3 regions of the Barrientosiimonas humi genome follow, and region 3 is predicted to be linked to each of the others. Evidence: riboswitches for the same ligand, from Rfam matches in the RefSeq annotation. Region 3 holds a riboswitch; each other region holds the start of a gene.
What was found. Region 3 has a riboswitch for thiamine pyrophosphate ahead of thiM (hydroxyethylthiazole kinase). Riboswitches for the same ligand answer to the same signal wherever they lie in the genome.

Region 1: it holds a riboswitch for thiamine pyrophosphate, as region 3 does, so the genes downstream of both, thiC (phosphomethylpyrimidine synthase ThiC) here and thiM (hydroxyethylthiazole kinase) in region 3, are expected to answer to the same signal.
Region 2: it holds a riboswitch for thiamine pyrophosphate, as region 3 does, so the genes downstream of both, FB554_RS15465 (MFS transporter) here and thiM (hydroxyethylthiazole kinase) in region 3, are expected to answer to the same signal.

What each region holds. Positions count from the first base shown of each region.
Region 1 covers NZ_VFOK01000001.1:1,244,085-1,248,070, reverse strand. Annotated here, with positions in the region: gene FB554_RS17580 (hypothetical protein) at 1-813, shown strand, start outside; TPP riboswitch at 1,096-1,206, shown strand; gene thiC (phosphomethylpyrimidine synthase ThiC) at 1,284-3,068, shown strand; gene FB554_RS05800 (HAD family hydrolase) at 3,092-3,814, opposite strand; gene metH (methionine synthase) at 3,814-3,986, opposite strand, start outside.
Region 2 covers NZ_VFOK01000001.1:3,326,090-3,330,075, forward strand. Annotated here, with positions in the region: gene FB554_RS15460 (peptide MFS transporter) at 15-1,511, opposite strand; TPP riboswitch at 1,623-1,730, shown strand; gene FB554_RS15465 (MFS transporter) at 1,811-3,028, shown strand; gene FB554_RS15470 (AMP-binding protein) at 3,063-3,986, opposite strand, start outside.
Region 3 covers NZ_VFOK01000001.1:2,136,336-2,140,321, forward strand. Annotated here, with positions in the region: gene thiD (bifunctional hydroxymethylpyrimidine kinase/phosphomethylpyrimidine kinase) at 1-480, opposite strand, end outside; gene thiE (thiamine phosphate synthase) at 564-1,214, opposite strand; partial or broken gene thiM (hydroxyethylthiazole kinase) at 1,211-2,040, opposite strand; TPP riboswitch at 2,032-2,155, opposite strand; gene FB554_RS10025 (glycoside hydrolase family 13 protein) at 2,215-3,906, opposite strand; gene FB554_RS10030 (carbohydrate ABC transporter permease) at 3,953-3,986, opposite strand, start outside.

The DNA.
Region 1 (3,986 bases), 890 kb from region 3:
AAGCCGCGCTTCGCACTCGCCACCGCGGGCGCCATCGCCTGCCTCGGCATCGGCAGCCTGGCGTCGGCCAGCGCCGACCCGACCGAGGGGCCCGACCCCTCGGCGACCACGACCGCCACCAGCACCGAGACCGCCACCGCGACCGGCCCGGCCGGCAACAACGGCACGCTCAAGGTGCACGAGCTCGGCACGCCCGCCGGCACCGAGAGCAACGACCCGAAGAGCTGCGCGTTCAACCTCGAGGGCTTCGGCTTCGACCCGAACCAGTCCGGCTCGATCGAGATCGTGCCGCAGGGCGGCGACAGCGACACCGAGGACTCGGTCTCGCTGAGCATCACCACCGACGAGAACGGTGTGGGCTCGACGGTCTACATCAACGCCGACCCCGAGGGCGAGGACGACGGTCTGACCCTCGACAACGGCCACTACAAGGTCACGATGTACGACGCCGACGGCAACGAGATCAAGGTCAAGTCCAAGGTCTTCAAGCTCGACTGCGAGCCGACCACGCCGGAGCCGACCGAGACCCCGGAGCCCACCGAGACGCCCGAGCCGACCGACACGCCCGAGCCGACGGACACCCCGGAGCCCACCGACACCCCGGAGCCCACGGACACCCCGACGGGCACCGAGACCAGCACCCACCCGCCGACCGGCACCAACCCCGGTCAGCCCACCGGCCCGGTCGTCAGCACCGGTGTCGTCGGTGAGGGCCCCAGCGGTGCCGCGCTCGCTGCCGGCGGGATCGCCACCCTCACCGCGATCACCGGCGCCGGGGTCTTCCTGCGTCGCCGGCTGAGCGACGAGGGCTGAGCCACAACGGTTGGGCCGGCGCAGCCGAGCCCACCCGGGTGAGCCGGTGAGCTGAGCCAGCCGATGCCGGCTCGGCCTCCGGCCACCCAGACCGCCCGGTCGAGCGGACCACGCGTCCGCCCGGCCGGGCGGTCTGCTGTGCGGCGGGCGAGCCTGCGCCTCGCCCGCCTCGCGGTCTGCTGTGAGTCATCCGCTGTCCGCCATATGAGGACACCGCCGTCACCACCACGGCCGGTGAGGTAGCGTCGCCCACGTCGGCTCCGAGAGCCGGCACAGCAAGTGAATGTCCCTCGCGGGAGTCCGGCGCACCGGGCTGAGAGGGGGCTGATGCGGCCCCGACCGTCCAACTTGATCCGGGTCATGCCGGCGCAAGGAGCAGTGGTCGATGAGACGCACACCGCACTCCCTTGTCGCAGACCCGCCGACCCCGGCGGGCGCCGTGGCGTGCCGCCGCAAGGAGGCGCACCACCATGTCGACACCATCCCCCACCGACGCCACCACCGATCGCCGCACCCGGCCTGCCGGGCCGGAGACCACCGATGCCGCCCCCGGCCGGCGCAAGGTCCACGAGACCGGTCCTGACGGTCTCGCGGTGCCCCGCACCGAGGTGACCCTGTCGGACTCCCCCGGCACCGGCGAGACCAACGCCCCGTTCCGGCTCTACGACACCTCCGGCCCCGGCTCCACGCCCGAGGTCGGGCTGCCCGCCCACCGCGCGGAGTGGATCCGCGCACGGGAGGACGTGGAGTCGTACGCCGGTCGTCCCCGCGACCTCGCCGACGACGGGCGCGGCGCGCAACGGCGTGGCGCCGCGAGTCAGGAGTGGCAGGGCGAACGGCGAGAACCGTTGCGTGCCAAGCCTTCTCGCCGCGTGACGCAGATGCACTACGCCCGGCGCGGCATCGTCACGCCCGAGATGCGCTTCGTCGCGGCGCGCGAGCAGTGCGACGTCGAGCTGGTGCGCCAGGAGGTTGCCGAGGGACGCGCGATCATCCCGGCCAACATCAACCACCCCGAGACCGAGCCGATGATCATCGGCCGCAGGTTCCTGGTGAAGGTCAACGCCAACATCGGCAACTCCGCGGTGACCAGCTCGATCGCCGAGGAGGTCGACAAGCTGACCTGGGCCACCACGTGGGGAGCCGACACCGTCATGGACCTCTCGACCGGCGACGACATCCACACGACCCGCGAGTGGATCGTGCGCAACTCCCCCGTGCCGATCGGCACCGTCCCGATCTACCAGGCGCTGGAGAAGGTCGACGGCAACGCAGAGGACCTCACCTGGGAGGTCTACCGCGACACGGTCATCGAGCAGTGCGAGCAGGGCGTCGACTACATGACCGTGCACGCCGGCGTGCTGCTGCGCTACGTCCCGCTCACCGTCAACCGGGTCACCGGCATCGTCAGCCGCGGCGGCTCGATCATGGCCGGCTGGATGCTCGCCCACCACGAGGAGAGCTTCCTCTACACCCACTTCGACGAGCTGTGCGAGATCTTCGCGCAGTACGACGTCGCGTTCAGCCTCGGCGACGGGCTGCGCCCCGGCAGCACCGCCGACGCCAACGACGAGGCCCAGCTGTCCGAGCTGCGCACCCTCGCCGAGCTGACCCAGCGCGCCTGGGAGCACGACGTGCAGGTGATGGTCGAGGGGCCGGGGCACGTGCCGCTGCACCTGGTCGAGGAGAACGTACGCCTGGAGCAGGACTGGTGCCACGGCGCGCCGTTCTACACGCTCGGCCCGCTGGTCACCGACATCGCCCCGGGGTATGACCACATCACCTCGGCCATCGGCGCGGCCACGATCGCGATGCACGGCACCGCCATGCTGTGCTACGTCACGCCGAAGGAGCACCTCGGGCTGCCCGACCGCGACGACGTGAAGACGGGCGTGATCACCTACAAGCTCGCCGCGCACGCCGCCGACGTCGCCAAGGGCCACCCGGGCGCGCGGGCGTGGGACGACGCGCTGTCGAAGGCCCGGTTCGAGTTCCGCTGGGAGGACCAGTTCAACCTCTCGCTCGACCCCGACACCGCCCGCTCGATGCACGACGAGACGCTGCCGGCGGACGCGGCCAAGACGGCGCACTTCTGCTCGATGTGCGGCCCGAAGTTCTGCAGCATGCGGATCAGTCAGGACGTGCGCGACCGGTTCGCCCAGGACGGCATGCGGCAGATGAGCGAGACGTTCGTCGAGCTCGGCTCCACGGTGTACGTCGACGCCGAGTCCGCGCGACCCGCACCGAGCGCGTGACCGGGCTCAGCGCGTAACCGGGCTCAGCGCTCGGCCGGGGCGGTGGCGGTCGCGACCAGACGGGCAAGACCCTGCGGGGTCACCCCGTCCAGCGTCGTGACCTGCACCGCCCCGGCCAGCGCCGGCACCGGCACCACGTGCGGGACCGCGACGGTGGGCACGCCGGCGGCGACGGCCGAGCGTACGCCCGGCGGCGAGTCCTCCAGCGCGATGCAGTCGCGCGGGTCGACCCCCAGCCGCTCGGCCGCGGTGAGGTAGGGCTCGGGGTGCGGCTTGCCGTGCGTCACCGCGTCGCCCGTGACCACGGTCGCGAAGGTCCCCGCGGGCAGCACGTCGAGCAGCACCTGCGCGAACCGGACGTACGACATCGTCACCAGCGCGCACGGGATCCCTTCTGCCACAAGGGATTCCAGCAGCTCGCGCGCTCCCGGCCGCCACGGCACGTGGCGGCGCATCTCGGCGACGACCAGTCCCAGCAGGTGGTCGACGATCTGCTCCGGCGTCAGCTCGACCGGGCTGTTGTCGCGGATGATCGTGGCCGACACCAGCAGCGGGTTGCCGACGCAACGGTGCGCCAGCTCGTCGCTCCAGGTGCCGCCGTAGCTCTCGACCAGCGCTCGCTCGGCCCCGATCCAGAACGGTTCGGTGTCGACGAGCGTGCCGTCCATGTCCCACAGCACGGCCGCGGGTGTGCGGGGGGTCTCGATACGGCTCGTTCCTCGCCTACTCGACCGGCGTGTGGTCATCAGTCCTCGGGCTCGTATCCGAGGTTGGGCGCGAGCCACTTCTCGGTCTGCGCCAGCGTCCAGCCCTTGCGCTCGGCGTAGGCCTCGACCTGGTCGCGACCGAGCCGGCCGACCACGAAGTACTGCGACTGCGGGTGGGAGAAGTACCAGCCGCTGACCGCGGCGCCCGGCC
Region 2 (3,986 bases), 1.2 Mb from region 3:
CCCCGGCGACCGCCCTACCTGGCCACCTCGGGCTCGGCGTCGGCGATCTGCCGGTGCGCCCACGGCGACAGCAGCGCGAGCACCACACCGAACGCGACGGCGATGACGCCGAGAACCGTGAAGAACTGCGCGTCGGGGGTGTCCTCGGTGAGCCGGATGGCCTGCGCGGCGATCGACTGACCGGTCGCCGACGACAGGAACCACAGCGCCATCGCCTGCGACGCGAACGCCTTCGGGGCCAGCACCGTCGTGGCCGAGAGACCGACCGGCGACAGGCACAGCTCACCGAGCGTCTGCACGACGAACACGCCGCCGAGCACCCACACCGGGGCGGTCGGACCCTCGTAGTAGTTCGCGGCGATTCCCAGCAGCACGAACGAGATTCCCGCGATGGCCACACCCATCGCGAACTTCATCGGCGTGCTCGGGAACTTGCCGGAGCGGGCCAGCCACAGCAGACCGAACAGCGGTGCGAGGAGGGTGATGGTGATCGGGTTGATCGACTGGAACCACTCCTCCTCGAAGCGGAAGCCCAGCGAGTCCAGGTCGGTGCGCCGCGCGGCGAAGGTCGCCATCTTGGTCGCGGCCTGCTCGAAGATCATCCAGAACAGCACCGCGGCGATCCACATCGGGAGGTAGGCCCGCAGGTGGCGTCGCTCGGTCGGGGTGACTCGCTTGCTGCGGAACATCACGACGAAGTACGTGACCGAGGCGGCGACCGACAGCAGCGCCACCGTGTCGATGACGGCGGCGGCATAGCCACCGCGCACGACGCGGAGCAGGCCGATGAGCACCGCGACACCGCCGACGACGCCGAGTCCGATCAGCCCGGCGCGGCGCCGCGCCGTGTCGTCGACGGGGTTCGGAGCCTTGTCGCTGTCGGGGTCCAGCCGCTTGCGGCCGAGGTAGTAGAGCACCAGCGCGATGCCCATGCCGACGGCTGCCGCGGAGAAGCCGGCGTGGTAGCCCCAGCGGTTGCGCAGGAAGGCCACCACGAACGGGGCGAAGAACGCGCCGATGTTGATGGAGACGTAGAAGATCGAGAAGCCGGCGTCGCGGCGCGGGTCGCGGTCGGTGTAGAGGTGCCCGACCATGGTGGACACGTTCGGCTTCAGCAGACCGGTGCCGAGGGCGACGAGTGCGATGCCGAGCCAGGAGAAGCCGGCGCCGGGGACGGCCAGCGACAGGTGGCCGGCCATGATGATGAGGCCGCCGTAGAGCACGGACCGGCGCGCGCCGATCATCCGGTCGGCGAGCCAGCCGCCGATGATCGACAGCAGGTAGACCGCGGCGCCGTACGTCGCGACCACCGCCTCGCCCAACGTGTCGTCGAGCCCCAGCCCGCCGTTCGCGGCCGTGTCGACGAGGTAGTAGAGCAGGATGGCGCGCATCCCGTAGTAGGAGAAGCGCTCCCACAGCTCGACGTTGAAGAGGGTCGCGAGTCCGCGCGGGTGGCCGAGGAAGGTCTTCTCGGCGGGAGTCGCCCCGGTGTCGGTGGGGGTGGCCGACATGCTCAGGTCACTTGCCTTTCGATTCTGGACTTGGGGGCCCGAAAGCCGCCGTCCACCGTACGGCGCGTTCCTAGGGCACTCCTGTCGGGTCGTACGCTGGTGGTCACTTCGCACATCCATCGCGGGAGTCCCAGGAGGGGCTGAGAGGGCGCTGCTGCCGCGCCGACCGTCACACCTGATGCGGGTCATGCCGCCGAAGGGAGACTCCGATGCCGTCGTCTGCCGTGTCGCAGATCGGTTCTGCCAGAACGAGATTCACGCCGGACAGCCCTGCCCGGAGGCGGGCGACCCGCGGCGGGATGCTCGGCAACTACGTCGACCAGGTCGACATCTTCCTGCCCGTGATCGCCCTCGCCCCGGTCAGCGACCGGGTGCTCGGGCCGGGCAGCACCGCGGCCCAGACGGGCCTGGTGTTCGTGGCCACGCTGCTCGGCCGGCCGCTGGGCGCCGCGATCTTCGGCGCGGTCGCCGACCGCCGCGGCCGCACCAGCACGACCCGCATCGCGATCGCGGGCATCGCGGCGACCACGGCGGCGATCGCGCTGGTGCCGGGGCACACCACGCTCGGGGCGGCGACGCTCTGGGCGTTCGTGGCGCTACGGTTCCTCGGCGGCATCTTCCTGGGAGGTGAGTACACCGCGGCCATCCCACTGGCGATGGAGTGGTCGCGGCCTGAGCGGCGCGGCGGCCTGAGCGGCGCCGTCATGGCGATGTCGCCGCTGGCCAACGCCTCGATCGCCGCGCTAACACTGACGCTCGTCGAGGTGCTCGGCGTCGACGCGTACGCCGACTGGGCCTGGCGCGTCCCGTTCGCCGTGGGTGCTCTGCTGGCGGCCGCGATGCTGCTCTACTACCGCCGCGGGGTCTCCGACGCGCCGGCCTGGAAGCGGGCCGAGCGACGCCCGAACCCGTTGCGGGACATCGTGATCGGGCAGTGGCGCCGGCAGCTGTGGCAGGTCTTCGTGCTGATGACCGGGCTGTGGCTGTTCACCCAGATGGCCGTGCCGGTGCTGACCGGTGAGCTGCGCGCGTCCACCGCGCTCGACCCCGCCACGGTGCCGTTCGTCATGCTGATCGCGACGCTGGTGTCGGCGGTGACGATGCTCGCCGCGGGCGAGCTGTCGCAGCGCACCGGTCGACGGGCGTTCTTCGTGGCGTTCGGGGCGGCGGCCGTGCTGCTCGCCCCGCTCGCGCACGCGCTCACCGGGGCGTCGCGGTCGCTCGCCGTGGTGGTGCTCGGCGCCGCCGCCCTGCAGGTGGTGACCGTGACGGCGTACGGGCCCGTCGGCGCCTATCTCGCCGAGCGGTTCCCCGCGCAGGTGCGCTCCAGCGGCTACGGCGTGGGCTACTCGCTGTCGATCGTGCTGCCGGCGCTCTACCCGTTCTGGCTGCCGCCGCTGCAGGAGGCGCTGGGCGCCGAGGTCGCGGTGCGGCTGGTGCTCGTGGTCGCCGCGCTGCTGCTGGTGGTGGGTGCGCTGGCCGGCCCCGAGCCCGACCGTCGCGCCCCGCTCGCCTGACCCCTCACCGGGCTGATCCGGGCGAGCGGTCGGGTCAGCCGCGCAGTCCGAACTCGTCGTCGCGCCACTCCCGACCGTCGCCGATGAGTCCGTTCTCGCGGGGCTCGTCGGAAGGGTTGTCGGCCTCGCGCTGGCGCAGCTCGACGCGGCGGATCTTGCCGCTGATGGTCTTCGGCAGCTCGAAGAACTCGATGCGCCGCACCCGCTGCCACGGCGCCAGCCGCTCGCGGGCGTGCCGCAGGATCGACTCGGCCGTCGCGGCGTCCGGCTCGTGACCGGAGGCGACCGCGACGTACGCCTTCGGCACGGCCAGGCGCACCGAGTCGGGTGCGGGCACGACGGCCGCCTCGGCCACCGCCACGTGCTCGATCAGCACCGACTCCAGCTCGAACGGACTGATCTTGTAGTCGCTGGCCTTGAACACGTCGTCGGTGCGCCCGACGTACGTGATCGACCCGTTCGCGTCGAGCGTCGCCACGTCGCCGGTGTGGTAGAAACCGCCGGCCATTGCCTCGGCGTTGCGCTCCTCGTCGCCCTGGTACCCGGTCATCAGCGGCAGCGGGTGGGCCGACAGGTCGAGGCACAGCTCACCCTCGGCCACCCCGTCGGCGTCGGGCTCGACGCGCTCACCGGTGAGCGGGTCGACCAGCGCCACCGGCACGCCGGGCAACGGCTTGCCCATCGACCCCGGCTTCAGCTCCGACCCCGGCGTATTGCCTACTGCCGCAGTCATTTCCGTCTGCCCATAACCGTCGCGCAGCGGCAGGTCCCAGGCCTTGCGCACCTGCTCGATGATCTCGGGGTTGAGCGGCTCGCCGGCGCCGATGACCTCGCGCAGCGCGCCCGGCTTGTCGCCCAGGTCGGACTTGATGAGCATCCGCCACACCGTCGGCGGCGCGCACAGGCTGGTCACCTGGTTCTTGCTCAGCGTCTCGAGCAGCGCGGCCGGGTCGAAGCG
Region 3 (3,986 bases):
CAGGACCGCCGCCTCGTGCAGGTTCGGGGTGACCAGGTCGGTGTGCGGTGCCAGACGGCGTACGGCATCGACCGCGTCGTCGTCGAGCAGCCGGCTCCCGCTCGTGGACACCATGACCGGGTCGAGCACGACCGGGCAGTCGAGCAGGTCGTCGACCGCCGCCGTCACGGCCTCGACGATCGGCGCGCTGGCCAGCATCCCGATCTTGGCGGCGTCCAGCCGCACGTCGTCGACGAGCGTCGCGACCTGCTCGCGCACGAACTCCGGCGGCACCGGGTGCACGCCCGTCACGCCCTGGGTGCTCTGCGCCGTGAGCGCGGTCAGCACCGCGCAGCCGTAGGCGCCCAGCGCGCTGAACGACTTCAGGTCGGCCTGGATCCCGGCGCCGCCCGACGGGTCGCTCCCCGCGATCGTCAGCGCGACCGGTGGACGCGAACCACCCTCGCCCGCACCCTGCGCTGCGCGCTCCTCGCCGCTCATACCTTCTGTCGCGCTCGGTCGCACTCCGCTCCGGGCGCGTGCTCGTCCCTCGCCCGCACCCTGCGCTGCGGGCTCCTCGCCGCTCATAGCGCGATCCCTGTCTCCCACGCCGCGCGCAGGCGGGTCGCCTCGCCGCGCGGGTCGAGGCGGCCGCAGATCGCGCTGACCACCGCGACGCCGGAGATGCCCGACGTGCGCAGCTGCGGGACCTCGTCGACCCCGATCCCCCCGATCGCCACGCTCGGCAGCTCGGTGGCGTGGGCGATCGTGCGCACCCCCGCGGGCAGCAGCGGCGGCACCGTCACCTGCTTGGTGGCCGTCGGCCAGGCCGGGCCGATGCCGAGGTAGTCGACCTCGCCCGATTCCGCTGCGGCACGGGCCTGCTCGACGGTCTGCACCGACTGCCCGAGCCACCGGTCGGGGCCGATCAGCTCGCGCGCCTTGACCGGGTCGAGGTCGTCCTGACCGACGTGCGCCCCCGCCGCGCCGATCTCCTCGACCAGGTGCACCCGGTCGTTGATCAGCAGCGGCACCCCGGTCGGGGCGAGCGCCGCGACCAGGTCGCGGCCGAGGGCCACGACGTCGGCGTCGGACGCGTCGGGCTCACGCAGCTGCACGAGCGACACTCCCCCGGTCGTCGCCGCCACGACGGTGTCGACGAGCCGCCCGCGACCGGTCAGCTCGCTGCTCGTGACCAGATACAGCGACAGGTCCGGGATCCCGCGCCCGCTCACGCCAGCACCACGCGGTCAGCGAGCGCGTCGGGCTCGAGCGCGCTGAGCTCGTCGAGCAGGTTGACCGCGAACGACCCTGGACCGCTTGCGGATTCGGCTGCGACGTCAGCGGCGACGGTGAGCGTCGCGGTCGCCGCGACGGCGGCGACGAACGGGTCGTCGGTGACACCGGCGTACGCCGACATCAGCGCACCCAGCGCGCAGCCCACTCCGGTGACCCTGGTCATCAGCTCGTTGCCGTGCGCACGCGCACGAGCCGGTCCTCGTGGACGATGTGGTCGACGGCGCCGCTGACCGCGACGACCGGGCCGGACAGCGACAGGCCGCGCGCGGGCAGGGTCGCCTGCTCCGGGGCGTCGAGCGAGTCGACCCCGCGGCCGCCTCCCCCGCCGGCCACCGCGAGCACCTCGCTGGCGTTGCCGCGGACGATGGCGGGCTTCCCCGACGACAGCAGCTCGTGCACCAGCGACGTGCGCCAGCGCAGCGAGCCCACCGCGACCGGGTCGAGCACCCAGGGGGTGCCCGCCTCGTCGGCGGCCCTGGCCGCCACCTTCATCGCCTCGGCGGTCGACTCGGTCAGCGTGCCGACGTTGATCAGCACCCCGTCGGCGACCGCGGCGAAGTCGCCGGCCTCGCGCGGGTTGTCCACCATCGCCGGCGCGGCGCCGACGGCGAGCAGCACGTTGGCGGTCCAGCCGGTGACGACGGAGTTGGTGAGGCACTGCACGAGCGGAGCCCGCTCGCGCAGCGCGGCGAGCGCCTCGGCGAGGTCGGCTGGGCCGACGTCCGCGCGGGTCGTGGTGGGCTCGGACTGGGTGGTCGACATCGTTGACGTCCCTTCGCTAGTACGACCTAGATCAGGTGCGACGGGTGTGATCTCAGCCGTGCCGAGCCGAGGCTCTCGCCTCTCCGTCCCGGGCACAGCACCCCGCGTCGTGTGTCCTCGACCCTAACCCGGGGGTGCGGCCTGCGCCTCACCCCCGGGTGGTCGTCCCACCGCTCAGACCGCGGTGCGCACCCAGGCGGTCGCCTCGCCCGGCAGCCGGCCGTCGACGAGCGGACGGGTGGTGAGCACCACCTCGCCCGCGGGGAGCTCGGCCGGCTCGGTGCCGAAGGTCGTCACCACGTGCCAGCCGCCGGGGCGCGAGAAGTGCAGCACGCCCTCGGGCGCGGGCTCCCAGGTGAGCTCCTCGTCGGTCTGCAGCTGCGCCCGCAGCGCCAGGGCGCGGCGGTAGAGCTCCAGCGGAGCCTCCGGGTCGCCCGACTGGGCCTCCACGGAGACCGCCCCGAACGACTCCGGCTGGGGCAGGTGCGCGGCCGAGCTGCCGAAGCCGTACGACGGGCCGGTGGTCGACCACGGCAGCGGCACCCGGCAGCCGTCGCGGCCGATCTGCTCGCCGCCGGTGCGCAGGAAGGTCGGGTCCTGGCGCCGGTCCTGCGGGATGGCCGCGACCTCTTCGAGCCCGAGCTCCTCGCCCTGGTAGAGGTAGGCCGAGCCGGGCAGCGCGAGCATGAACGCGGTCGCCGCGCGGGCCCGGCGCGCCCCGACCTGCGGGTCGATGGCCGGCGTGGTCCCGCCCGAGCGCAGCCACTCGTTCGCGAAGCGGACCATCACGTCGGCGCTGGCCGCGGTGTCCTTGCCCTGCAGCGCGTAACGAGTGGGGTGGCGCACCACGTCGTGGTTGGACAGCACCCACGTGGTCGACGAGCCCGAGGCCGCCGCCTGGGCCAGGTTGTCGGTGACGACCTCGCGGAAGGCCGTGGCGTCGAAGTCGGCCTCGAGCAGGTCGAAGTTGAACGCCTGGCCCAGCCCCTGCGGGCTGGCGTAGCGCGCCCGTCGCTCCGGCGTGGCGACCCACGCCTCGGCCACGGCCGTGCGCGGCGGGTCGTAGCTGTTCAGCACCTGCCGCCAGTCGGCGTAGATCTCGTGCACCTCGTCGCGGTCCCACATCGGGTGCTCGCCGGTGCCGGCCTCGAGCGCGAGCAGCTCGGCGTGGGTGGGCAGCTGCTCCGGCAGGTCCTTGGCGAGCCCGTGCGCGACGTCGACCCGGAACCCGTCGACCCCGCGGTCGCTCCAGAAGCGCAGCGTCGTGAGGAAGTCCTCGCGCACCTCCTGGTTGGCCCAGTTGAGGTCGGGCTGCTCGGGGGCGAAGTAGTGGTGGTACCACTGCCCGTCGCCCATCGGGTGCCACGCGGGGCCACCGAAGCCGGACTCCCAGTCCGACGGCGGCAGCTCGCCGTCCTGGCCGCGCCCGTCGCGGATGACGTAGCGGTCGCGGGCCGGCGACCCCTTCGGCGCGGCCAGCGCCTCCTGGAACCAGGCGTGCCGGTCGCTGGTGTGGTTGGGGACGATGTCGACGATGACCTTGATCCCGGCTGCGTGCAGCGCGGCGACCAGCTCGTCGAACTCCTCCAGGGTCCCGATGGTGGGGTCGACGTCGCGGTAGTCGTCGACGTCGTACCCGCCGTCGGCGAGCGCCGAGGGATAGAACGGGCTCAGCCACACGGCGTCGATGCCGAGCGTCTGCAGGTAGGGGACGCGGTCGATGATGCCGCGCAGGTCGCCGATCCCGTCACCGTTGGCGTCGGCGAAGCTGCGCGGGTAGATCTGGTAGACGCTGGCCTGGCGCCACCAGTCCCGGTCGCGGGGTCGCTGCGGGGTCGGCGCGGGGGCGGTGAGGGTGTCGGTCATGGACGGGCACGTTCCTTTCGGGTCGGACATGGTCGGTCGGAGGGGGCTACTTGATGGCGCCGCGCATGACGCCGGCGATG